DNA from 3 places in the Streptomyces sp. NPDC050287 genome. Region 3 is predicted to be linked to each of the others. Evidence: riboswitches for the same ligand, from Rfam matches in the RefSeq annotation. Region 3 holds a riboswitch; each other region holds the start of a gene.

Region 1 (7,376 bases), on a different contig from region 3:
GCCGTGCCGGGCACGCGGGTGACGGTGCTGGAGAAGGAGACCGGACCCGCCCGGCACCAGACCGGACACAACAGCGGGGTGATCCACAGCGGGATCTACTACCGGCCCGGCTCCCTCAAGGCGCGGTACGCCGTCGGGGGTGCCGCCGAGATGATCAAGTTCTGCGCGGAGTACGACATCCCGCATGCCGTCACCGGCAAACTGATCGTCGCCACCGAGCGGCCCGAGCTGCCCCGTCTGCACGCCCTCGTCCAGCGCGGCCGGGAGAACGGCATCGCGGTGCGGGAACTGGGCGCGCCCCAGATCGCGGAGTACGAACCGGAGGTCCGCGGACTCGCCGCCATACACGTCGGGACGACCGGGATCTGCGACTTCGTCGCGGTCGCCCGGCAGCTGGCCGAGGCGTCGGGGGCGGAGATCCGGTACGGGGCCCGGGTCGTCCAGGTGGACCGGCGGCCGGAGCTCGGGGTGGCGGTGCGGACGGCGGACGGGGACGTCGTACGGGGGCGGGTGCTGGTGAACTGCTCCGGGCTGTACTGCGACGAGATCGCGCGGATGACCGGTGACGACCCGGAGATGCGGATCGTGCCGTTCCGGGGCGAGTACTACACCCTCACCCGGCCCGAGCTGGTGCGGGGACTGGTGTATCCGGTGCCGGATCCGGCCTTCCCGTTCCTCGGCGTGCATCTCACCCGCGGGATCGACGGGAGCGTCCACGTCGGCCCCAACGCGGTGCCGGCGCTGGCCCGGGAGGGGTACGGCTGGGATGTGGTCCGGCCCCGGGAGCTGGGCGCGACGCTGCGGTGGCCCGGTTCCTGGCGGATAGCGCGGCGCCACTGGCGGTACGGGGCCGGTGAGCTGCGGCGGTCGGTGTCCAAGGGGGCGTTCGTGGGGGCGGTGCGCAGACTGCTGCCCGAGGTCCGCGAGGAGGACCTGGTGCCGGCCCCGTCGGGCGTGCGCGCCCAGGCGGTGCTGAGGGACGGGACGCTGGTGGACGACTTCCTGATCCAGGAGGGGCCCCGAGCGGTCCACGTACTGAACGCCCCCTCACCGGCGGCGACGGCTTCCCTGCCGATCGGCCGGGAGGTGGCACGGAGGGCACTGGCGGTGCTGGGGGCGGGCTGAGCGTTCCTGAGCTGTCGCTTCCGTGCCGCCGACCCCATCGCGGGCCGATCGCACCCGCGGCCGACGCCGGCGACCGGCCCGCCGTAAAATCGTCCTACTGTGTCTGACTCCCTCAACGCCCCCGAAACCCCCCACCCCCCGGATGCCCCCGTCCGCCACCCCCGGGCCAAGGGAACGCCACGCTTCCCGGACGGTCCTCAGGCCGACCCGGCCGGCTCGCACTTCGAGCGGCGGATCCGCAGTTTCCAGCCACGGCGGAGCCGGGTCACGGCAGGGCAGGCGGACGCGCTGCGACGGCTGTGGCCCACCTGGGGCCTCGACATCGACGGGCAGCACGTCATCGACCTCACCGAGCTGTTCGGGAACGACCGTCCGGTGGTGCTGGAGATCGGCTTCGGCATGGGCGAGGCCACCGCGCGGATGGCCGCCGCCGACCCGGACACCGGCATCCTCGCCGTGGACGTGCACACCCCGGGCCAGGGGAACCTGCTCAACCTCGCCGAACGTGAGGGGCTGCACAACATCCGGGTCGGCAACGGGGACGCGATCATCCTGCTGCGCGAGATGCTCACCCCGGACTCCCTCGGCGGGCTGCGCGTCTACTTCCCCGATCCGTGGCCCAAGAAGCGGCATCACAAGCGGCGGCTGATCCAGCCGGAGTTCCTCACCCTCGCCGCGACCCGGCTCAGGCCGGGGGCGCTGGTGCACTGCGCGACGGACTGGGAGCCGTACGCGGAGCAGATGCTGGAGGTGCTGACCGCGCATCCCGCCTTCGAGAACACCCAGGCCGACGGCGGTTTCGCGCCCCGTCCCGAGTTCCGGCCGCTGACCCGTTTCGAGGCCCAGGGACTGGAGAAGGGACATGTCGTGAACGACCTGCTCTTCCGCCGCGTAGAGCACCACGTCGAGAACCATGTCGACAACCACGCAGAGCACCACGTAACGCACCAGGACCAGCCCCCCACCGGCGCCTGAACCCCCCTCGCCCCCTGCGGGCGGCGCCGCTCCCTCGTTAGGGTCAATGCCGTGGCCACCGTTCCCCCCTACCCGACGCACCCCAGCGATCCCGCCGGCGGAGCCCTGCGGCACGCGCACTGGTGGCAGCGGACGTGGGTGCGTTACGGCGCGCTGAGCACCCTGCTCGTCCTCTCCGGACTCGTCATCCTCGCCCTGGTCCGCGAACAGACCGGCACGGAGGGGTTCCTGGTCGGGCTCGGGCTCGCCGTCCTGCCCGTGCCGCTCCTCCTGGCGGCCTTCCGCTGGCTCGACCGGGTCGAGCCGGGGCCCTGGCCGAATCTCCTGTTCGCCTTCGCCTGGGGTGCCTGCGCGGCGGCGCTGATAGCGATCGTCGCCAACAGCTTCGCGACGAGATGGATCGCCACCGCCACCGCGGACCCCTCCGGCGCGGACACCCTCGGCGCGACGGTGATAGCGCCGGTCGTGGAGGAGTCGGCCAAGGCCGCCGCCGTGCTGCTCGTCTTCCTCTTCCGGCGCCGGGACTTCACCGGGATCGTCGACGGGGTGGTGATAGCCGGGGTCACCGCCACCGGGTTCGCCTTCACCGAGAACATCCTCTATCTCGGCACCGCGTTCGGCACCGACCAGCTCACCGGCGACCGGGGGATCGCCTCCGTGACCGCGGCGACCTTCTTCGTGCGCGTCGTCATGTCGCCGTTCGCGCACCCCTTGTTCACCGTCCTCACCGGCATCGGCTTCGGCGTCGCCGCGCTGTCGGCCGACCGCCAGCACCTGCGCCGGGTGCTGCTGCCGCTGTCCGGGCTGCTGCTCGCGATGGGCATGCACGCCATCTGGAACGGCTCCTCGGCCTTCGGCGAGTACGGCTTCTTCGCCGTGTACGCGGCGTTCATGGTGCCCGCGTTCGGCCTGCTGACCTGGCTGGTCATCTGGACCCGGCAGCGCGAGCTGAAGACCGTGCGGGAGGAACTGCCCGCCTACGCCGTGGCGGGATGGCTGACACCGGCCGAGCCGTACGCGCTCGGGTCGATGCGAGCCCGGCGGATGGCCCGCGACCACGCCCGCCGGCACGGCGGCCGCCCAGCGGCACGGGCGGTGGCGCAGTACGAGGCGTACGCGACCTCGCTGGCGTTCCTACGGCACCGGGGACGCCGCGGCCGGGCGGGAGCCGACTTCGTCGTACGGGAAGGCGAACTGCTGCACGAGCTGTGGCGCCGCCGCGACGTGGCCCGCCCCGCCCTGGACCACGCGGCCCGGGCAACGGCGCCACCGGTCGCGGTGACGGCGCCGCCCTGGCCGGTGCGCGGGGCGTACGGCTATCCGACGGCGTCGGCCCATCCGGCCCATCCGAGGATGCCGTATCCGGGATATCCGGCGGCACCGGCCCATCCGGCCTTTCCGAGGACGCCGTATCCGGGGTATCCGGCGTATCCGACGATGCCGGATCCGGCGTACAACCCGTACCGGTCGTAGTCGACGGGGCCGAAAGGCTCAGGCCGACGCGTCCGTCAGGCGGGTGATCTCGGCCTCGGTCAGGGTCAGGTCCGCCACTCCCAGCAGCGCGGGCAGCTGCTCCACCGTCCGTGCGGACGCGATCGGCGCCGCGACCGTCGGCTGGGCCGCGAGCCAGGCGAGGGCGACCGTGGGGATCGGGGCGTCGTGGGACTGGGCGATCTCGTCGAGGGCGGTGAGGACCTTCTGGCCGCGCTCGGTCTGAAGATGCTTGGAAGCGCCCGCGGCCCGCGCGCTGTCGACCGTCGTACCGGGCCGGTACTTGCCGGTGAGGAAGCCGGAGGCGAGTGCGGAGTACGGGACGGCGGAGATGCCGGAACGTTCGGCGAGGTCCAAGAGCTCGCCCTCGTACGTGTCGCGCGAGACCAGGTTGTAGTGGGGCTGCAGGGCCACGTACCGGGCCAGGCCCTGGCGGTCGGAGAAGGCGAGGGACGCCTCCAGCCGCTCGGGGGAGATGTTGGACGCGGCGATGTAGCGGACCTTGCCGGCCCGGACCAGCTCGTCGAGCGCGGTGATGATCTCCTCGACCGGCACCTCGGGCTTGTCGAAGTGCGTGTAGTAGAGGTCGATGTAGTCAGTGCCGAGGCGCCGCAGCGAGGCGTCGGCGGCGGCCTTGATGTTGGCGGCGGACAGGCCCTGGTACTCGGGGTGCTGACTGACCTTGGTGGCGATGACGACGTCGGAGCGGTTGCCGCGGGCCCCCAGCCACTTGCCGATCACGGTCTCGGACTCACCGCCGGAGTTCCCCTCGGCCCACGCGGAGTAGCCGTCGGCGGTGTCGACGAAGTTGCCGCCGGCGGCCGTGTAGGCGTCGAGGACGGCGAAGGACGCCGCCTCGTCGGCGGTCCAGCCGAAGACGTTGCCTCCGAGGGCGAGCGGGAAGACCTCGAGGTCCGAGGAACCGAGCTTGCGAAGAGAAGTCATGCTTCTCTTCAACACCCGTGACGGAGCGCCTCATTCCGCCGAAGGTCCGAGGCGCTCACCAATTCCGCGTAAAACCGGCAGCCGTCAGCTGTCAGGGGTTGAGCCCCTTGCTCCGCAGCCACGACATCGGGTCGATGCCGGTGTCCGCGCCGTCCGGGTGGACCTCCAGGTGGAGGTGGGCCCCGGTCACGTTGCCGGTGGCGCCCACGCGGCCGATGACGTCACCCGTGCTGACCTTCTGGCCGACGCTGACGCTGATCGAGGACTGGTGGCAGAACCACAGCTCGGTGCCGTCGTCGAGGGTCAGGATCGTGCGGTAGCCGTACGCACCGGCCCAGCCCGCCTCGGTGATGGTCCCGCTGTGGATCGCCTTGATGAGCGTGCCCGTGGGCGCGGCGAAGTCGAGGCCGGTGTGGTAGCCGGAGGACCACAGCGAGCCTGCCTGACCGAAGGTGCCGGTGATGGTGTACGAGGAGGTCGGCAGCGTGTACTGCCTGGCCAGCTCGGCCAGGCGCGCGGCCTCGGCCTTCCTCTCGGCCTCCTCCTCCGCCTCCTTCTTCGCGGCGGCGGCCTTGGCCTGGGCCTCCTCCTCCGCCTTCTTCTTCGCGGCGGCGGCCTGCTTCTCGGCGGCGGCCGCGGCGTCGGCGGCGGCCTTGCTCTCGATCTGGTCCTGCTGCTGCTCGGCCTGGGCCAGGATCCGGGACCGCAGGACCTCACCGGCGTCCGAGCCGCTCTGCTTGGTCTGCGCGGAAGTCGTACCGACAGTGCTGAGCGCGGTCGCGGTGACCTCGGGGGTGTCATCGTCCGAGAGGAGGGAACCCACCGAGGGCAGGTCGGGCATGGAGATGGACAGCGGCGGCTTGCCGGTGTTGGCGCTGGCCATGCCGCCCGCGCCGACGGCGGCTATGACGCCGACGCCCAGGACGGTGGAGCTGCGGGCGAGTCCGCCGCGCTGCTTTGCGACACGGTGCCGGCCGCGTACGGGTCGGAGGGACTCCTCGGTGGGGTTCCACTCCGTCCAGGGGCCCTCGTCGGTGCGGTACTCGCCGTAGCCGAAGGTCTCGCTGTCACGCTGGCTCGGCACGAACGGGGCTTCTGGGGCAGGCCGGTTGGACGCCACGTGGGCGTGCTCCTTTCCTTCCTTCTCGCCTACCGGGTTAGCTGACGGGTTCGGAGCAGGAAGGTCTCCTACGCGCGTAAACAGCCGTGCGGACACGACGGTCTACGAGCGATTCACCCCAAGTGGTGGTTCCCCGGTTCCCTTGCGGGATTCGGCGCGTGCGCACGGAGCCGACTCTTGTGACGGCTGGGACGACCGCGCTGCGTTATCGAACGTTAATAGACGCGAGGCCTGTATTCCAAGCCGTTCCGCTTGATCATTAACGATTTCCGGCAGGACCAACGCCCCACCACCGGCGAAAAACGGGCGAGTTGACCAGGCACCAGAGACCGCACAGGAGTTGACGGTGTGTCAGTTGTTATGCGCAGGGCGCATGCCTGCTCACACGAGGTGACAACCATCGAACCTCGCCGACAGCCGCGAACCCGGCGGCCCCCGAACACACCGAGGGCCGGAACCCTTTCGGATTCCGGCCCTCGGCCTTCAGTAGCGGGGACAGGATTTGAACCTGCGACCTCTGGGTTATGAGCCCAGCGAGCTACCGAGCTGCTCCACCCCGCGTCGTTGTGTCTTCACTGTACGCCATACGCAGCACAGATGTCGCATCGGTCGTCCCGCCGCCCCGAACGGGGACCACCGTCAGCCCACCAAGTGCCGGTTCGGTGCCTTCGCCGACGTCTCGTACTCGTCGAGCACCACCACGTCCACCCCCGCCCCCTCCAGCAGCCCGCTCCCGTCCGCCCCCGCCACGAACGTGTCCGGCTCCCGCCAGGCCGTCACCACCCGCCGTACCCCCGCCTCCAGGATCAGCCCCGCGCACGGCACCGGCCGGGACGCCCGCCGCGCGCACGGCTCCAGGCTGCTGTATACCGTCGCGGACGCCAGCCGGGGATCTCCCGAGCCGATCTTCGCCAGTGCCGCCTCCTCCGCGTGCACGACGGGATCGTCACCCTCGCGCGAGTGACCGCGGGCCAGCTCCGTGCCGTCCGCGGCGACGATCACCGCGCCGACGCTGAAGGCGGTGCTCGACGGCGGGCACCGGCCGGCCAGTTCGCAGGCGAGGGACAGCCAGTGGCGGTCGGCGGCGGAGGGCAGCAAGCCGGTGCCGGGGGCCGTGGGCTCGTACCGCATGAGGACGACATCCTCGATCCGCCGGGTTTCCGCCAGGCGCAGCCGGCCACCTTGGTAGGCGCCCGGGCCGAAGAGCCGGGGCGCGTCCGGATCGCCGACGAAAAGCGGCGCGAGGACGAGCTGGAGTTCGTCGGCGAGGCCCTGCTGGAGGAGCTGCGTGTGGACGGTACCGCCGCCCTCGACCATGAGACGCTCCACGCCTCGTACGTCGTGCAGGTGTTCCAGAACCCGCCGCCAGTCGAGGCCGGCACCCACCGGAACGACATCGACGTCGAGGCCACGACCGCGGCCGAGGTCAGGGTCGCCGCCGTCGCTGCCGTCGCCGCCGAGGCCGAGGCCGACCGCACGCGCCCGTTCCGCGCCCTTGTCGGTCGTATATACGACCTTCTCACCACCGGTGTGCCAGAACTTCGCTTCCGGATCCAGGTCGCCCGACCCGCTGACCGCGACCTTGAGGGGGTACGCGGGCCGCCCGGCGGCGACACGGTCGGCGCGGCGCTGCGGCGAATTGACCAGCAGGCGCGGATTGTCGGCACGGATCGTCCCGGCGCCGACGAGGATCGCGTCGACGGATGCCCGTACCTCGTCG
Region 2 (7,376 bases), on a different contig from region 3:
TGCCGACCGAACGGTGCCGGGGCTTGCGGTGCGCTGCCAACTGGGGTGCACGTCCTTTCGTACGACCGCACGGCCGAGATGTCCGTTCGAACGCCAAGCGAAGCGGACGTACGGCCGCCGTGGGGGCGGATGACGCGTCCGGCGACGGCCCGCACAGGGGAAGCGGGGCGCCGCCGGACCTTCTCGGCGGTGGTGGCCGACGGCCGCCCCTGGCCCGGGCGGCGATGGGGAGCCGGTCACCTGAGGGAGGACGCTAAACCTGACGGTGACGGCGCGGTAACGGGTTGTGCGGAAGTGCCGGGAGTGGATCGCCGGGTGACCGTAAGTGACCGTGATCCGGTGTCGGCGCCGTCGACTTCACGCAGGGCGATGACCGAAGTGGGGATTCGGGGGAGCGTGCGAGCGACGGGGTGCTAAGGGCCGCATATATGCAAGACGGGCAAGTCCGGGTCCGGGTAAGGAGCGCCGCCCGGTGTCAGGTGCCCGTTCGCCCCTGGTTAGGCTCCGGCCTCATGGACGTACTCATCCATCTCTTCGTCGGCCTGCACATCATCGGCATCGCCTCGCTGCTCGGCGGTTTCCTCACCCAGATGAAGGCGATGGGCCAGGGCGCCGCCCGCTTCGTTCCCGCGATGCTGCACGGGGCCCTGACGATGTTGGTCACCGGGGCGGTCCTGGTGGGCCTCAACCAGGCCGACGACCAGCACGTCAACAACATCAAGATCGGCGTGAAGCTGGCGCTGCTGATCGTGATCCTCGGGCTCGTCTATGTGAAACGGGACGACGAGACGGTGGACAAGGGCATGTTCGGTCTGGTGGGCGCGCTGACCACGGCGAACATCTTCATCGCGGTGCTGTGGACCTGACCTCGTGCGGGTTCGGGGGGTGAGGCCCAGACAGCCGTCAGGGAACCAGGAGGGAACCAGGAGGGGCTCTACCGGCGGACCGCCGAGATCAGTCCGCCGGGCCGCTCCTCGCGCTGCGGTGGGGTGCTGATCGGGCGGCCGTAGGCGGCAGCGCGCTCGCGCAGGGTGTGGCTGTCGGCCTTCCAGCCGTGCCCGGCCAGCCAGCCCACCGGGTCGTCGGGCATCTCCGAGACCCACATGGACGCCGCCGATCCCGGCACGGCGTCCGCGCCGAAGCGCTCGATCACGCCGCGCGAGCCCAATGTCAGCCCCATCCGACTGCCTGCCGCCGACTGCGTGCTGATCCGGGCCAGCAGCAACTCCACCGCGTCTTCGGGCAGATAGATCAGTAGTCCTTCGGCGATCCACGCGGTCGGCACGGTCGGGTCGTGCCCTGCGGCGGCCAGCGCGGCCGGCCAGTCCTCACGCAGATCCACCGCGACGGTGATCCGCTCGCAGCGTGCGGCGACCCGCTCCTGGCGCAGCACCGAAGCCTTGAAGTCCAGTGGCGCGGCGGTGTCGACCTCGAACAGCCGGGTGCCCTCGGGCCAGTCCATCCGGAAGGCCCGGCTGTCCATGCCGGCGCCGAGCAGCACGACCTGCCGGACCCCGGACGCGGAGGCCTGCTGCAACAGGTCGTCGAGGAACTTCGTCCTGATGACGATGGAGAACGACACGGCCAGCCGGCGGCGTCGCGCGGCCTCGTCATCGGGCAGCGACGGCGAGGAGGGCCACAGGCCGCCGGCGGTGGCGAAGGCCCGTGCCAGTGGGTCGCGGAACAGCGCATCCTCCCGCTCGGTCTCCAGCGCCCGCACCCTGGCCACCCCCACCGCCGTGGCCCACACTCCCGACGGCTGCACCCACTCCTGCTCATCAGTCACCGCGCCAGCCTAGAAGATCGATTCCAAGGGGCCTGATGAGGGGAGTCCGGCATGGGCGTGATCTGGTCGGGGCCAAGTGCGGAGTGCATCAGCGCCTGGACGTGAGCGGGGGCGAGGGAATGCAGGAGGGCACTGCCATGCCTCATCGGAATGTGGCGTGGCCGCCGAACGGGGGCTCCAACGCGCACCATGCGACATGAGCAGAGGTCGTCCGGCGGTGTCCTACCGAAGCGTGGTCCCTCTCGACACGTTATGTGACACCTACGGCTTGGCCGACGAGGTGATCGGCGATCCGACCGGGGCTCCGGAGTCCGGAACCCCCGCGTAGTCAGGCAGCTCGACGCCGTTGATCGCGCGCCCAACCAGCTCGGTGAACCATTCGCTGGCGAAATCGGGGCTCGGCTCGGCGTCTGGCCCGGGGACGTCGCGGCTGCGGGCGTTCAACCGGCCGATCTCCTGGTTGGCCTCGACGAACGAGCGCATCCGCGCCTCGTAGCGGGCGAACCCGGCGTCGGGGTCCCACTCGGCGGCGGCCAGTTCTCCGGCCGGCAGGTAGGCGCCGACCAGGGCCAGCCCGGTGCCCTGCCCGGACATCGGCGACGAGCTGAACGCCGCGTCCCCGAGCAACCCCACCCGTCCACTCGACCAGCGGTCCATCACCACCTGGGCGACCTGGTCGAGGTAGAAGTCCGGAGTGTCGTCCAAGTGCGCGAGGATGTCCGGGGCCAGCCAGCCCAGGCCCGCCATCCGCTCCCGCAGCAGGACCTTCTGGGCCGCGACGTCACGGTAGTCGACGTCGAAGTCAGCCGAGGTGAAGTAGAACATGGCCATCGCCCGGGTGGCGTCCTGGAAGGGCCGCAGGAGGGCGGAGCGCCCGGACTCCTGATCCTGGTACTCCAGCAGCCACCGGTCCAGCCCGAACTCGTTGGGCACACTGTAGAAGGCCAGCACGTGCCCGAGGGGGCGGAGGAACCGCTCATGCGGCCCGAAGACCATCGCTCGCAGCTCCGAGTGCAGCCCGTCTGCCCCGACCACCAAGTCGAAGCGCCGCCGGTTGCCGCCCGCGAAGACCACGTCGACCCCGTCCGCGTCCTGGGCGAGCTCGGCGATTCGGTCGCCGAAGACGTACTCGACGCCGTCGCGGGTGTCGTCGTAGAGCACCTGGGACAGGTCCCCGCGCAGGATCTCGATGTCCGCGATGAACCCGTCGCCACCGTCGTCGTCCGCGCGGAAGGTCTCCAGCACCTGGCCGTCCGCGTCCACGGTGAGCGCGCCGGCGGTGTCGGTGCACGCCGCGAAACGCCAACTCCGATGACGCTCATATCGGACGAAAATGGTGCAGACCAGGTGAACCAGGCTGTCGGCTGGGCAGCCGCCTGAGACTTCGCCAGATCTGCGCGCGACACGGTGAGACTCTGAAAGGACCAGTGAGAACGGACAGCACTCCGCGGAGTAATTCTCAGTGATCTGTCGCAGACGACAGGTTGACGACAGATCGCTGAGAATTCGACAGATTCAGAGCGGCCCTGCACCTCGTCAGGCAGGTCGTACCACGCTGTGGATCGCTGACTCGCCGTCGTAGTAGATGGACTCCTCGCGGACGTACGCGCCCGGCTTCGGGGCGTGGATCATCATGCCGTTGCCGATGTACATGCCGACGTGGCTGATGTCGTCGTAGAAGAAGACCAGGTCACCGGGCTGGGCGGCGGAGAGGGAGACCGTGGTGCCGGCGTTGACCTGGTCGTAGGTGACGCGCGGGATGTCGACACCGGCGGCCTTCCAGGCGGCCTGGGTGAGACCGGAGCAGTCGTAGGAGTCGGGGCCGGTGGCGCCCCAGACGTACGGCTTGCCGATCTGCGCACGGGCGAAGGCGAGCGCCTTCTCGGCCTTGGTGGCGTAGGAAGGGTCGGGCGTGGCCGTGCCGGTGCCGGTGCCTGTGCCGGTCCCCGAGCCTGAGGAGCTGTTCTGCTGCTGCTCAGCCGCCGCCTCCTGCGCCTTCTGCTCCGCCGCCTGCTGCCGCGCCAGCTCCGCCGCCTTGCGCGCGGCCTCCTGCTGTTTCTTCTCCTCGATCGCCGCGAGCCGCGCCTTCTCCTGGGCGGTCAGCTGCGAGAGGAGATTCCGCGCGTCGGCGAGCTTCTTCTGGACGGTCGCCTTCGCCGTCTTCAGGTCGTCCTGCGACCGGGTGAGCGTCCGAAGGCTCTCCGTGGCCTCCTGGCGCTTCTTCATCGTCGCCGACTGCTCGGTGACGTAGTCGTCGACCGCGCCCTTCTGGCGGCTGGTCAGCCGGCTCATCAGCTGGGTCTGGTCGAAGTAGTCCTGCGGAGAGTCCGCGAGCAGGAACGTCGCCGTGTCGGGGGCGGAGGCGCCGGTGCGGTACTGGGCGGCGGCGAAGGAACCCAGTTCCTCCCTCGCCTCGTTGAGCTTCTGGGTGCGCTGGGCTACGTCGTTCAGGAGGGCGTCGACGCGGCCCCGCTGCGTCGTGGTCTTCTCCTTGGCCGCGTTGTAGTTGTCGGTCGCCGACTCCGCCTGGCGGTACAGGTCGTCGACCTTCTTCTCGACCTCTTCGAGGCTCGGCCGGTCGTCGGCCGGGGCTGCGGTGGCCGTCTGGGACAGCAGGGCGACGGAGGTGAGGGCCGCCGTGGCCAGGGCGGGGGTCCGGATGCCTGCGCGCGTACCTGCGGGAGGCGGCTTGCGGTGCGACGCCAAGGGAGGCGACTCCTTCCGATGCTCCGCCTACCGGGTTAGCTGTCGGGTTCGGGCGGGTGGTTCGGAAGGAATGCCCTACGGCCTCTCCCCGTACGGGAGTCGGCCGATTCACCCCAAGGTCGGTGGGTCCCCGGTTCCGGTCGCAGGGCGACGCTGTGGATTCGGCGGAGGCCGCGCGACCCGGCGACGTTCGCCGGTGGGGGTCGTACGGCCTGTGCGGCACGGTAGCCAACGCGTGTGGCGCCTGTGAAGGTTGATGTTCGATATGCCCGATACATTTTCGTGACCTCGGGGCAGGACGTCGCCCGGCGTGGCCAATCCGGACTGATCCGGACCGAGTTGTGCGTATTTTTGACGGAGTGATGCCATCTGCCCGCTTCGAGGGGCTGGGTTCCAGCCGACCGCGGCCCCGACACGGCGGCGGCCGGAGAGGTCGGTAGCTGCTCGCGGGAGAGGGCGCAGGCATTCGAATTTGACTCGATCGTGTAATGGCTCGGTTGCGGACCGTGACGGCGTACTCCTGGAGGCGAGGAAGACACCGGGCGGGCAGGTCTGGCAGATCCTCGGGTTCTGAAGACCCCGCTCTGGGAGCCCCGTATTTTCGCGGGAGAACTCGTATTTCCGGCGGAGTTCTCGGGGCGGCGGTGGGGTGTCAGTGGGGCGTTCTAGACTCGGAGAGCGATGAGCAGCCTCTTTGATGACAGCTTCCTGGCGAACCTCCAGGCCCCTCGTGGGCACGAGGAGGAACCCCCGCCGCCGCCCGAGGACGATCACGTACCGGAGCCCGTGCCGGACGATCTGTTCGGCGGGAAGTTCGACGTGCCGCCGGACCGGGACACCTACTACCGCGACGGCGCGCCGCGCCCGGCGGTGGACCCGGCAGCGCTGCTGGAGGGGCTGAACGAGAACCAGCGTGCCGCCGTCGTGCACCACGGCACCCCGCTGCTCATCGTGGCCGGCGCCGGCTCCGGCAAGACCCGCGTGCTCACGCACCGCATCGCCCACCTGCTGGGCGAGCGGAACGTGCACCCGGGCCAGATCCTGGCGATCACCTTCACCAACAAGGCCGCCGGCGAGATGAAGGAGCGCGTCGAGCAGCTCGTCGGCCCGCGCGCCCACGCGATGTGGGTCATGACGTTCCACAGCGCGTGCGTACGGATCCTGCGGCGGGAAAGCAAGAAGCTCGGCTTCACGTCCTCCTTCTCGATCTACGACGCCGCCGACTCCAAGCGTCTGATGGCCCTGGTCTGCCGCGACCTGGACCTCGACCCCAAGCGCTACCCCCCGAAGTCCTTCAGCGCCAAGATCAGCAACCTCAAGAACGAGCTGATCGACGAGGAGGACTTCGCCGCCCAGGCCACCGACGGCTTCGAGAAGACCCTCGCCCAGGCCTACGCGATGTACCAGTCGCGGCTGCGGGAGGCGAACGCCCTCGACTTCGACGACCTGATCATGACGACGGTCAACCTGCTCCGCGCCTTCCCCGACGTCGCCGAGCACTACCGCCGCCGCTTCAGGCACGTCCTGGTCGACGAGTACCAGGACACCAACCACGCCCAGTACGCCCTGGTCCGCGAGCTCGTCGGCACCGCCGAGCACCCCGTCGACGTACCGCCCGGCGAGCATGACCTGCAGCCCGCAGAACTGTGCGTGGTGGGCGACGCCGACCAGTCGATCTACGCCTTCCGTGGCGCCACCATCCGCAACATCCTCCAGTTCGAGGAGGACTACCCGGACGCGACGACCATCCTGCTGGAGCAGAACTACCGCTCCACACAGACGATCCTGTCCGCCGCCAACGCCGTCATCGAGCGCAACGAGTCCCGCCGCCCCAAGAACCTGTGGACCAACGCGGGCGCGGGCGCGCGCATCACCGGCTATGTCGCCGACACCGAGCACGACGAGGCGCAGTTCGTCGCCGACGAGATAGACCGCCTCACGGACGCGGGCGACGCGAAGGCGGGAGACGTGGCTGTCTTCTACCGCACCAACGCGCAGTCCCGTGTCTTCGAAGAGGTCTTCATCCGCGTCGGCCTGCCCTACAAGGTCGTCGGCGGCGTCCGCTTCTACGAGCGCAAGGAGGTCCGGGACGTCCTGGCCTACCTGCGGGTCCTCGCCAACCCGGAGGACTCGGTGCCGCTGCGCCGCATCCTCAACGTCCCCAAGCGGGGCATCGGCGACCGCGCCGAGGCGATGATCGACGCCCTGTCCCAGCGCGAGAAGATCAGCTTCCCGCAGGCGCTGAAGCGCGTCGACGAGGCGTACGGCATGGCCGCGCGCTCCACCAACGCCGTGAAGCGGTTCAACACGCTGATGGAGGACCTCCGTACGATCGTCGAGTCCGGCGCGGGCCCGGCGACCGTCCTGGAAGCAGTGCTCGAACGCACCGGCTACCTCGCCGAGTTGCAGGCCTCCACCGACCCGCAGGACGAGACCCGCATCGAGAACCTCCAGGAACTCGCCGCGGTCGCCCTGGAGTTCGAGCAGGAGTCCGGCGAGGGCGAGGAGCCCGGCTCGCTCTCCGACTTCCTGGAGCGGGTGGCCCTGGTCGCCGACTCCGACCAGATCCCCGACGAGGACGAGGACGGCTCCGGAGTCATCACCCTGATGACCCTGCACACCGCCAAGGGCCTCGAGTTCCCGGTCGTGTTCCTCACCGGCATGGAGGACGGCGTCTTCCCGCACATGCGCGCCCTCGGCCAGACCAAGGAACTGGAGGAGGAACGGCGCCTGGCGTACGTCGGCATCACGCGCGCGCGGGAACGGCTGTATCTGACACGGTCGTCGATGCGCAGCGCGTGGGGACAGCCCTCGTACAACCCGCCGTCCCGCTTCCTGGAGGAGATCCCGCCGCAGCACGTCGACTGGAAGCGCACGGGCGCCA
Region 3 (7,376 bases):
AGCCTCGGCGGGCAGGACATTGCGGCCGGCGACCCCGTCCTCGTCGTACTCGCCGCCGCCGACCGGGATCCGGAGCGGTTCGCCGAACCGGACACCCTCGACCTGTCCCGGCGTGACAATCAACACCTCGGGTACGGCCACGGCATCCACTACTGCCTCGGCGCGCCCCTGGCCCGTCTGGAGGGCCAGACCGCCCTCGCCGGCCTGCTGATGCGCCTGCCGGACCTGCGACTCGCCGTCCATCCGGCGGAGTTGCGCTGGCGCGGCGGGCTCATCATGCGTGGACTGCGTACGCTGCCCGTCGAGTTCACGCCACGTGGCCGACTCGTCTCACCTGCGTAAAGGTGACACGCACTCAAGTCTGTGATCTTCACGTGATCTGCGCGGCATTAACTTGTGACAAGTGATCGTCTGCCTATACGTTCACGGATCAGCGCGGCGCCGAGTGTCGAGTGTCGCGCTGGTCACCGTTGTCTCGCGAAAGGTCTCCGCATGCTCTCCGGGAACGGCCGTCATCGTCGCCCCCGCCAGGCCCCGGCTCTCCTCGTCGCGGCCGGAGTGACCGGCACCGCCATCGCGATCCCGTTGCTCGCCGCCACCGGCGCCAGCGCGGCCAGCGGCACCACCTGGGACCAGGTCGCCAACTGCGAGACCGGCGGCTCCTGGAGCGAGAACAGCGGCGACGGATACTTCGGCGGACTCCACATCGCCCAGGCGGACTGGGAGAAGCACGGCGGTCTCGACTACGCCTCGCGCCCCGACCAGGCCAGCCGTAACCAGCAGATCGCGGTCGCCGAGAAGATCCTCGCGGACAAGGGTGTCGGCTACTGGTCCACCTGTGGACTGCTCAACGGGCTGAGCAAGGACTCCAAATCGGCCGACGTCGACACGGGTCTGGGAAGCGGCGGATCGGACGCGTCGAGCGGCTCGGACTCGTCCGGCCTGTCTGACTCCGGTGGCCTGTTGTCCGGTTCGTCCGGAAGCGCGTCCTCGGGTGCCGCCTCGGGCGCACCTTCGCCGTCCGCCTCCACACCGTCGTCGGACGCCTCCTCGGGTGCGTCGAATTCCTCGGACTCGGCGGACAATTCAGTCAAGTCCGGCTCCTCCTCTGATCCTTCCAATTCCCCTGATTCATCGGGTTCCTCCGGTTCCTCCGGTTCCGCCGGTTCTGGTCCGGGCGCCGGTGGCTCGCGGAATCCCGGCGGCACGTCCGCGGGTGCGACCGAGCAGGACGACTCGGACAACTCCTGGCGGGTGGGCGGCTCTTCGAGCCTCGTCGACACCGGAGCCCTTGACGCTGGAGCCCTCGACACCGACGCCGCGGCCGGCGGCAAGCACCGCGGCGGCAGCGCCCCGGAGGGCACGCTCGCCGGCACCGGTGACGCCGGCTCCTCCGGCGGCCGTCACGCGGCCCGCGGTGACTCGTACACGGTTCGCGTCGGGGACACGCTCGCGTCCATCGCCGACTCCCTTGACCTCCAAGGCGGATGGCGCGCGCTCTATGAGGAGAACAAGCAGGCCATCGGCGCCGACCCGAGTCGCATCACTCCCGGTCAGACCCTTGGACTTGGTGTCGAATAGGGCGAAAAGCAACGGGAGTTCACGCATACTTCGCACCGAATGTCCGGGTTGGTGAAAGTGTGGGATGAGTCTCAGAAGCCTTGATCGTCTTTGAAATTCCCCGGATCGCGTGTCTACGGTCAGGACCGCTCGTCACCACGAGCCCCGGCTGCCGCAACGCCGAATCCTGCCAGCGGTTGCCCGGGAACAGTCGTCGCGTCAAGCGCCGTAGGCAGGAGCGGGGGACCCAAGGTAAGCGCCGGGTCCGGCAGTTGAGGCCCTCCGGGGACTCGCGGCCGGCACCGGCTCGGGGTGAAGCCGCGCACCGAAAGGTGTGCGGCCGGGCAACTCAACCGGCCCGAACCCGACAGCTCACCTCGCAGGCGTCGGTGAGGGGATCCTTCCATGCTGTTTTCCGGCAAGGGCAAGCACCGTCGTCCGTCCAAGGCCACTCGGGCCATCGCCATCGCCGGTGTCACCGGCGCCGCCGTCGCCGCCCCGCTGATGGCGGCCGGCAACGCCTCCGCCGCCACCGCCTCCGAGTGGGACGCCGTCGCCCAGTGCGAGTCAGGCGGCAACTGGTCCATCAACACCGGCAACGGCTACTACGGCGGCGTGCAGTTCTCCGCCTCCACCTGGGCCGCGTACGGGGGCACCGCCTACGCCCCGCAGGCCAACCAGGCCTCCAAGGCGCAGCAGATAGCCGTCGCCGAGAAGGTCCTCGCCTCGCAGGGCAAGGGTGCCTGGCCGGTCTGCGGCAAGGGCCTGTCCGGCGCCTCCTACAGCGGCAGCAGCGCCGGCTCCTCGTCGAACGGCTCCGGCAGCGGCTCCAGCAGCTCCTCGAAGAGCACCACCCGCTCCACGACCGAGCAGCAGGCCTCCCGCTCCGCCGAGCGTCCGGCCGCGAAGAAGACCGTCACCACACCGACCGGCAAGAAGGTCAAGAAGGGCGACGGCGAGTACAAGGTCGTCAAGGGCGACACCCTCAGCTCCATCGCCGAGGCGCACGACGTCAAGGGCGGCTGGGCGAAGCTGTTCGAGCTGAACAAGGACATCGTCCAGGACGCCAACCTCATCTACCCGGGTCAGCAGCTGCACCTGAAGTAATCGGGTCGGCGGCTGCACCGCCTCACATCCGTGGTTCTTCCGCGGAAGGCCTCGTGGAGGGTCCCCCTGTCCCCACGGGCTCCCCGTCCCGGTGCGTATTCCCCCGTACGCACCGGGGCGGGGCTTTTTTGGGCTCCGGCTTTGTTCCGTTCGGAAACAATTTACTCTCGGTTCTGCCCAAGAGGTGGGCGAGCGCATGGCCGATCGGCCCTGGGCGGTTAGGCTCATCTCGCGGAGCCGACCGCGGCTCCGTGCACCACGGGCCCTGCGGCCCGCGTACCCGCGTCACATCCCAGAAGGAGATGCTCGTGCCGTCCATCGACGTCGTCGTAGCCCGGGAAATCCTGGACTCCCGAGGCAACCCCACGGTCGAGGTCGAGGTCGGCCTCGACGACGGAAGCACCGGTCGTGCCGCCGTCCCGTCCGGCGCCTCCACGGGCGCCTTCGAGGCCATCGAGCTCCGCGACGGTGACCCGAACCGCTACCAGGGCAAGGGTGTCGAGAAGGCCGTGCTGGCCGTCATCGAGCAGATCGGCCCGGAGCTGGTCGGCTACGACGCCACCGAGCAGCGCCTGATCGACCAGGCGATGTTCGACCTGGACGCCACCGACAACAAGGGCTCGCTCGGCGCCAACGCCATCCTCGGCGTCTCGCTCGCCGTCGCCCACGCCGCCTCCGAGGCCAGCGACCTCCCGCTCTTCCGCTACCTGGGCGGCCCGAACGCGCACCTGCTGCCGGTGCCGATGATGAACATCCTGAACGGCGGCTCGCACGCCGACTCCAACGTGGACATCCAGGAGTTCATGATCGCGCCGATCGGCGCGGAGTCCTTCTCCGAGGCGCTGCGCTGGGGCACCGAGGTCTACCACACCCTCAAGAAGGTGCTGAAGACCAAGGGCCTGTCCACCGGCCTCGGCGACGAGGGCGGCTTCGCCCCGAACCTCGGCTCCAACCGCGAGGCCCTCGACCTGATCCTCGAGGCCGTCAAGCAGGCCGGTTACATCCCCGGCGAGCAGATCGCCCTCGCGCTGGACGTCGCCGCCTCCGAGTTCTACAAGGACGGCAAGTACCTCTTCGAGGGCAAGGAGCGCTCCGCCGCCGAGATGACGGAGTACTACGAGGAGCTCGTCGCGGCCTACCCGCTCGTCTCCGTCGAGGACCCGCTGTTCGAGGACGACTGGGCGGGCTGGAAGGTCCTCACCGACCGCCTCGGCGACAAGGTCCAGATCGTCGGCGACGACCTGTTCGTCACCAACCCCGAGCGCCTGGCCCGCGGCATCGAGGAGGGCGCCGCGAACGCGCTGCTCGTCAAGGTGAACCAGATCGGCTCGCTGACCGAGACCCTGGACGCCGTCGAGCTGGCCCAGCGCAGCGGCTTCAAGTGCATGATGTCGCACCGCTCCGGCGAGACTGAGGACGTCACCATCGCCGACCTCGCCGTCGCCACCAACTGCGGCCAGATCAAGACCGGCGCCCCGGCCCGTTCCGAGCGCGTCGCCAAGTACAACCAGCTGCTGCGCATCGAGGAGATCCTCGACGACGCCGCGGTGTACGCCGGCCGCTCGGCCTTCCCGCGCTTCAAGGGCTGACCGCTCAAGGGCTGACCGTTCCGAGGGCTGACCTCGCCAAGGTCGATCCTCAGCCAGTCGTACGTACGTCCCCGTACCCGGTCCCGTACCGTGTGCGGGGACGTAGGCACGTGTGATGGGGAGGCGGGGACATGGCCGTGAAGGACCGGGACCGGTTCTCCACCGCGACCAGGATCAGACTGCTCGGCGAGCAGACGGCGGCCCGTGTCTACCGTTCCCAGACCAAACGGCAGGCCCGCCGCTCCCGGCTCACCGGCCGCGCGGCGCTGCTCGCCCTCGTGCTGTGCACGCTGGTCGTGGCGCTGGCCTACCCCATAAGGCAGTACGTCTCCCAGCGCGGCGACATCGCCGACCAGCAGCGTCTGCAGGAGCAGGCCCGGCAGCGGGTCGAGCAGCTGCGCGACCTCAAGGCACGCTGGCAGGACGACGCGTACGCGGAGCAGCAGATCCGGCAGCGGCTGCATTACGTGATGCCTGGCGAGACGGGCTTCATCGTCATCGACCCGAACGCTGCCAAGCAGTCGCGCGCCGACCTGGGCGCGGCCGACCGCCCCTGGTACGCGAACCTCTGGGACGGCGTCGACAAGGCCGACGCCTCCGGCCAGTGAACTGAACGACCAGAAAGACAGGCATGCACACGCCCCCGCCGACCACTCCCCGCACCGAGCCCACCGACGCGGACGTCGAGGCCTTCAAGCAGCAGCTGGGCCGCCCGCCGCGCGGCCTGCGCGCCATCGCGCACCGCTGCCCGTGCGGACAGCCGGACGTCGTGGAGACGGCCCCGCGCCTGCCCGACGGCACGCCCTTCCCGACGCTGTACTACCTGACGTGCCCGAAGGCGTCCTCGGCGATCGGCACGCTGGAGGCGAACGGCGTGATGAAGGAGATGACGGCCCGCCTGGAGAGCGACCCGGAGCTGGCCGCCGCCTACCGGGCCGCGCACGAGGACTACATCCGGCGCCGGGACCAGATCGAGGAGCTGACGGGCTTCCCCAGCGCGGGCGGCATGCCGGACCGGGTGAAGTGCCTGCACGTCCTGGTCGCCCACTCCCTGGCCGCCGGTCCCGGCGTGAACCCGCTGGGCGACGAGGCGCTTCAGATGCTGCCCGAGTGGTGGCGCAAGGGGGCGTGCGTGACGCTCCCGCAGGACGGCTCCGCCGAGGAGGACGACCAGTGACCCGAGTCGCCGCCATCGACTGCGGTACGAACTCCATCCGCCTCCTCGTCGCGGACGCGGACCCCGAGACCGGTGAACTGGTCGATCTGGACCGCCGTATGACGATCGTCCGGCTCGGCCAGGGCGTCGACCGGACGGGCCGTCTCGCCCCCGAGGCGCTGGAGCGGACCTTCGCCGCCTGCCGTCAGTACGCGGCGGCCATCAAGGAGCACGGCGCCGAGCGCCTGCGTTTCGTGGCGACGTCCGCTTCCCGGGACGCGGAGAACCGGGAAGAGTTCGTCCGCGGGGTGCTGGACATCCTGGGGGTCGAGCCCGAGGTCATCACCGGCGACCAGGAGGCCGAGTTCTCCTTCACCGGCGCGACGCGGGAACTGGCGGGACGGGACGACCTGCGCCGCCCGTTCCTGGTCGTGGACATCGGGGGCGGCTCGACCGAGTTCGTCGTGGGCGAGGACCACGTGCGGGCGGCCCGGTCCGTGGACGTCGGCTGCGTCCGGATGACCGAGCGCCACCTGGTGGCGGACGGCAAGGTGACCGACCCGCCGACGCCGGAGCAGATCGCGGCGATGCGGGCCGACATCGAGGCGGCCCTCGACCTCGCCGAGCAGACGGTCCCGTTGCGTGAGGCACGCACGCTGGTGGGTCTGGCCGGTTCGGTGACGACGCTCTCCGCGATCGCGCAGGACCTCCCCGAGTACGACTCGACGGCGATCCACCACTCCCGGATCCCGTACGACAAGGTCCGCGAGATCACCGACCGGCTCCTGCGCTCCACCCACGCCGAGCGCGCTGCCGTCCCCTCCATGCATCCGGGGCGCGTCGACGTGATCGGCGCGGGGGCTCTCGTCCTGCTCTCGATCATGGAACGGATCGGTGCGGAGGAGGTCGTGGTGAGCGAACACGACATCCTCGACGGCATCGCGTTCTCGGTGGCGTAGGCCCCCGTTCCTGATCCTCGGTTGGCCTCTGCTGAGCAGGTGGGACAACGTATGAGCGCGTCCGAGGGGTCCTTCTGGGCCTCTCGATGACGTGTCGTCGGGAAAGTTCGTGAAGTTCTTCACAAGGAATATGGCCCTACCGGAGCACGAAAGTCGCCCGGTTGACCCTTCCGGGTGTCGGATACCCCCTTGAACATGTTCAGAAGGGGTGCGGGAGGGTGGTCCGGGAGGACGCCGCCCGGGGTCGGACGAGGGGGCTCAGGCAGGCTCCGCCGACCCGGACGGGCAGCTCACGCGGCATTGACAACGGGTCCTCAGGTACACAGGTTCCCGGTTCGCGCCATGACCTGGATCACCTGGGCGGCGGAGGATAGCACACACCCGGACCAAGCTTGTGAAGGGGCGCACGAGCGACCCCCCTGGGGCAGGTGGATACTCGATGCCATGAGCACCACGGAGCGTCCCAGGATCCTCGTAGTAGGCGGTGGGTACGTAGGCCTGTACGCAGCTCGGCGCATCATGAAGAAGATGCGCTACGGCGAGGCGACCGTCACGGTCGTCGACCCCCGGTCGTACATGACCTACCAGCCCTTCCTCCCCGAAACCGCCGCCGGCAGCATCTCCCCGCGCCACGTCGTCGTACCCCTGCGACGCGTGCTGCCCAAGGCGGAGGTCCTCACCGGTCGGGTCACCACCATCGACCAGGACCGCAAGGTCGCCACGATCGCCCCGTTGGTCGGCGAGGCGTACGAGCTGCCCTTCGACTACCTCGTCGTCGCGCTCGGCGCGGTCTCCCGCACCTTCCCGATCCCCGGGCTCGCCGAGCAGGGCATCGGTATGAAGGGCATCGAGGAGGCCATCGGCCTGCGCAACCACGTCCTCGAGCAGCTGGACAAGGCCGACTCGACCAACGACGAGGAGATCCGCCGCAAGGCGCTCACCTTCGTCTTCGTCGGCGGTGGCTTCGCGGGTGCGGAGACCATCGGCGAGGTCGAGGACATGGCC

Evidence for each region. Region 3 has a riboswitch for cyclic di-AMP ahead of ACIBK3_RS36500 (transglycosylase family protein). Riboswitches for the same ligand answer to the same signal wherever they lie in the genome.
Region 1: linked by a shared signal. The riboswitch ahead of ACIBK3_RS46055 (M23 family metallopeptidase) and the one ahead of ACIBK3_RS36500 (transglycosylase family protein) in region 3 are both predicted to bind cyclic di-AMP.
Region 2: linked by a shared signal. The riboswitch ahead of ACIBK3_RS06990 (NlpC/P60 family protein) and the one ahead of ACIBK3_RS36500 (transglycosylase family protein) in region 3 are both predicted to bind cyclic di-AMP.

What each region holds. Positions count from the first base shown of each region.
Region 1 covers NZ_JBITIY010000032.1:14,225-21,600, forward strand. The annotation lists gene lhgO (L-2-hydroxyglutarate oxidase) at 1-1,125, shown strand, start outside; gene trmB (tRNA (guanosine(46)-N7)-methyltransferase TrmB) at 1,225-2,100, shown strand; gene ACIBK3_RS46045 (PrsW family intramembrane metalloprotease) at 2,152-3,573, shown strand; gene ACIBK3_RS46050 (aldo/keto reductase) at 3,592-4,536, opposite strand; gene ACIBK3_RS46055 (M23 family metallopeptidase) at 4,628-5,656, opposite strand; cyclic di-AMP (ydaO/yuaA leader) riboswitch at 5,668-5,823, opposite strand; tRNA gene ACIBK3_RS46060 (tRNA-Met) at 6,144-6,217, opposite strand; gene ACIBK3_RS46065 (dihydrofolate reductase family protein) at 6,296-7,376, opposite strand, start outside.
Region 2 covers NZ_JBITIY010000002.1:355,695-363,070, forward strand. The annotation lists gene ACIBK3_RS06970 (NlpC/P60 family protein) at 1-40, opposite strand, end outside; gene ACIBK3_RS06975 (hypothetical protein) at 513-866, shown strand; gene ACIBK3_RS06980 (class I SAM-dependent methyltransferase) at 935-1,786, opposite strand; gene ACIBK3_RS06985 (FAD-dependent monooxygenase) at 2,048-3,049, opposite strand; gene ACIBK3_RS06990 (NlpC/P60 family protein) at 3,323-4,492, opposite strand; cyclic di-AMP (ydaO/yuaA leader) riboswitch at 4,500-4,669, opposite strand; gene pcrA (DNA helicase PcrA) at 5,174-7,376, shown strand, end outside.
Region 3 covers NZ_JBITIY010000013.1:263,878-271,253, forward strand. The annotation lists gene ACIBK3_RS36490 (cytochrome P450) at 1-342, shown strand, start outside; gene ACIBK3_RS36495 (transglycosylase family protein) at 493-1,581, shown strand; cyclic di-AMP (ydaO/yuaA leader) riboswitch at 1,775-1,961, shown strand; gene ACIBK3_RS36500 (transglycosylase family protein) at 1,966-2,667, shown strand; gene eno (phosphopyruvate hydratase) at 2,970-4,256, shown strand; gene ACIBK3_RS36510 (septum formation initiator family protein) at 4,388-4,864, shown strand; gene ACIBK3_RS36515 (DUF501 domain-containing protein) at 4,888-5,433, shown strand; gene ACIBK3_RS36520 (exopolyphosphatase) at 5,430-6,371, shown strand; gene ACIBK3_RS36525 (NAD(P)/FAD-dependent oxidoreductase) at 6,816-7,376, shown strand, end outside.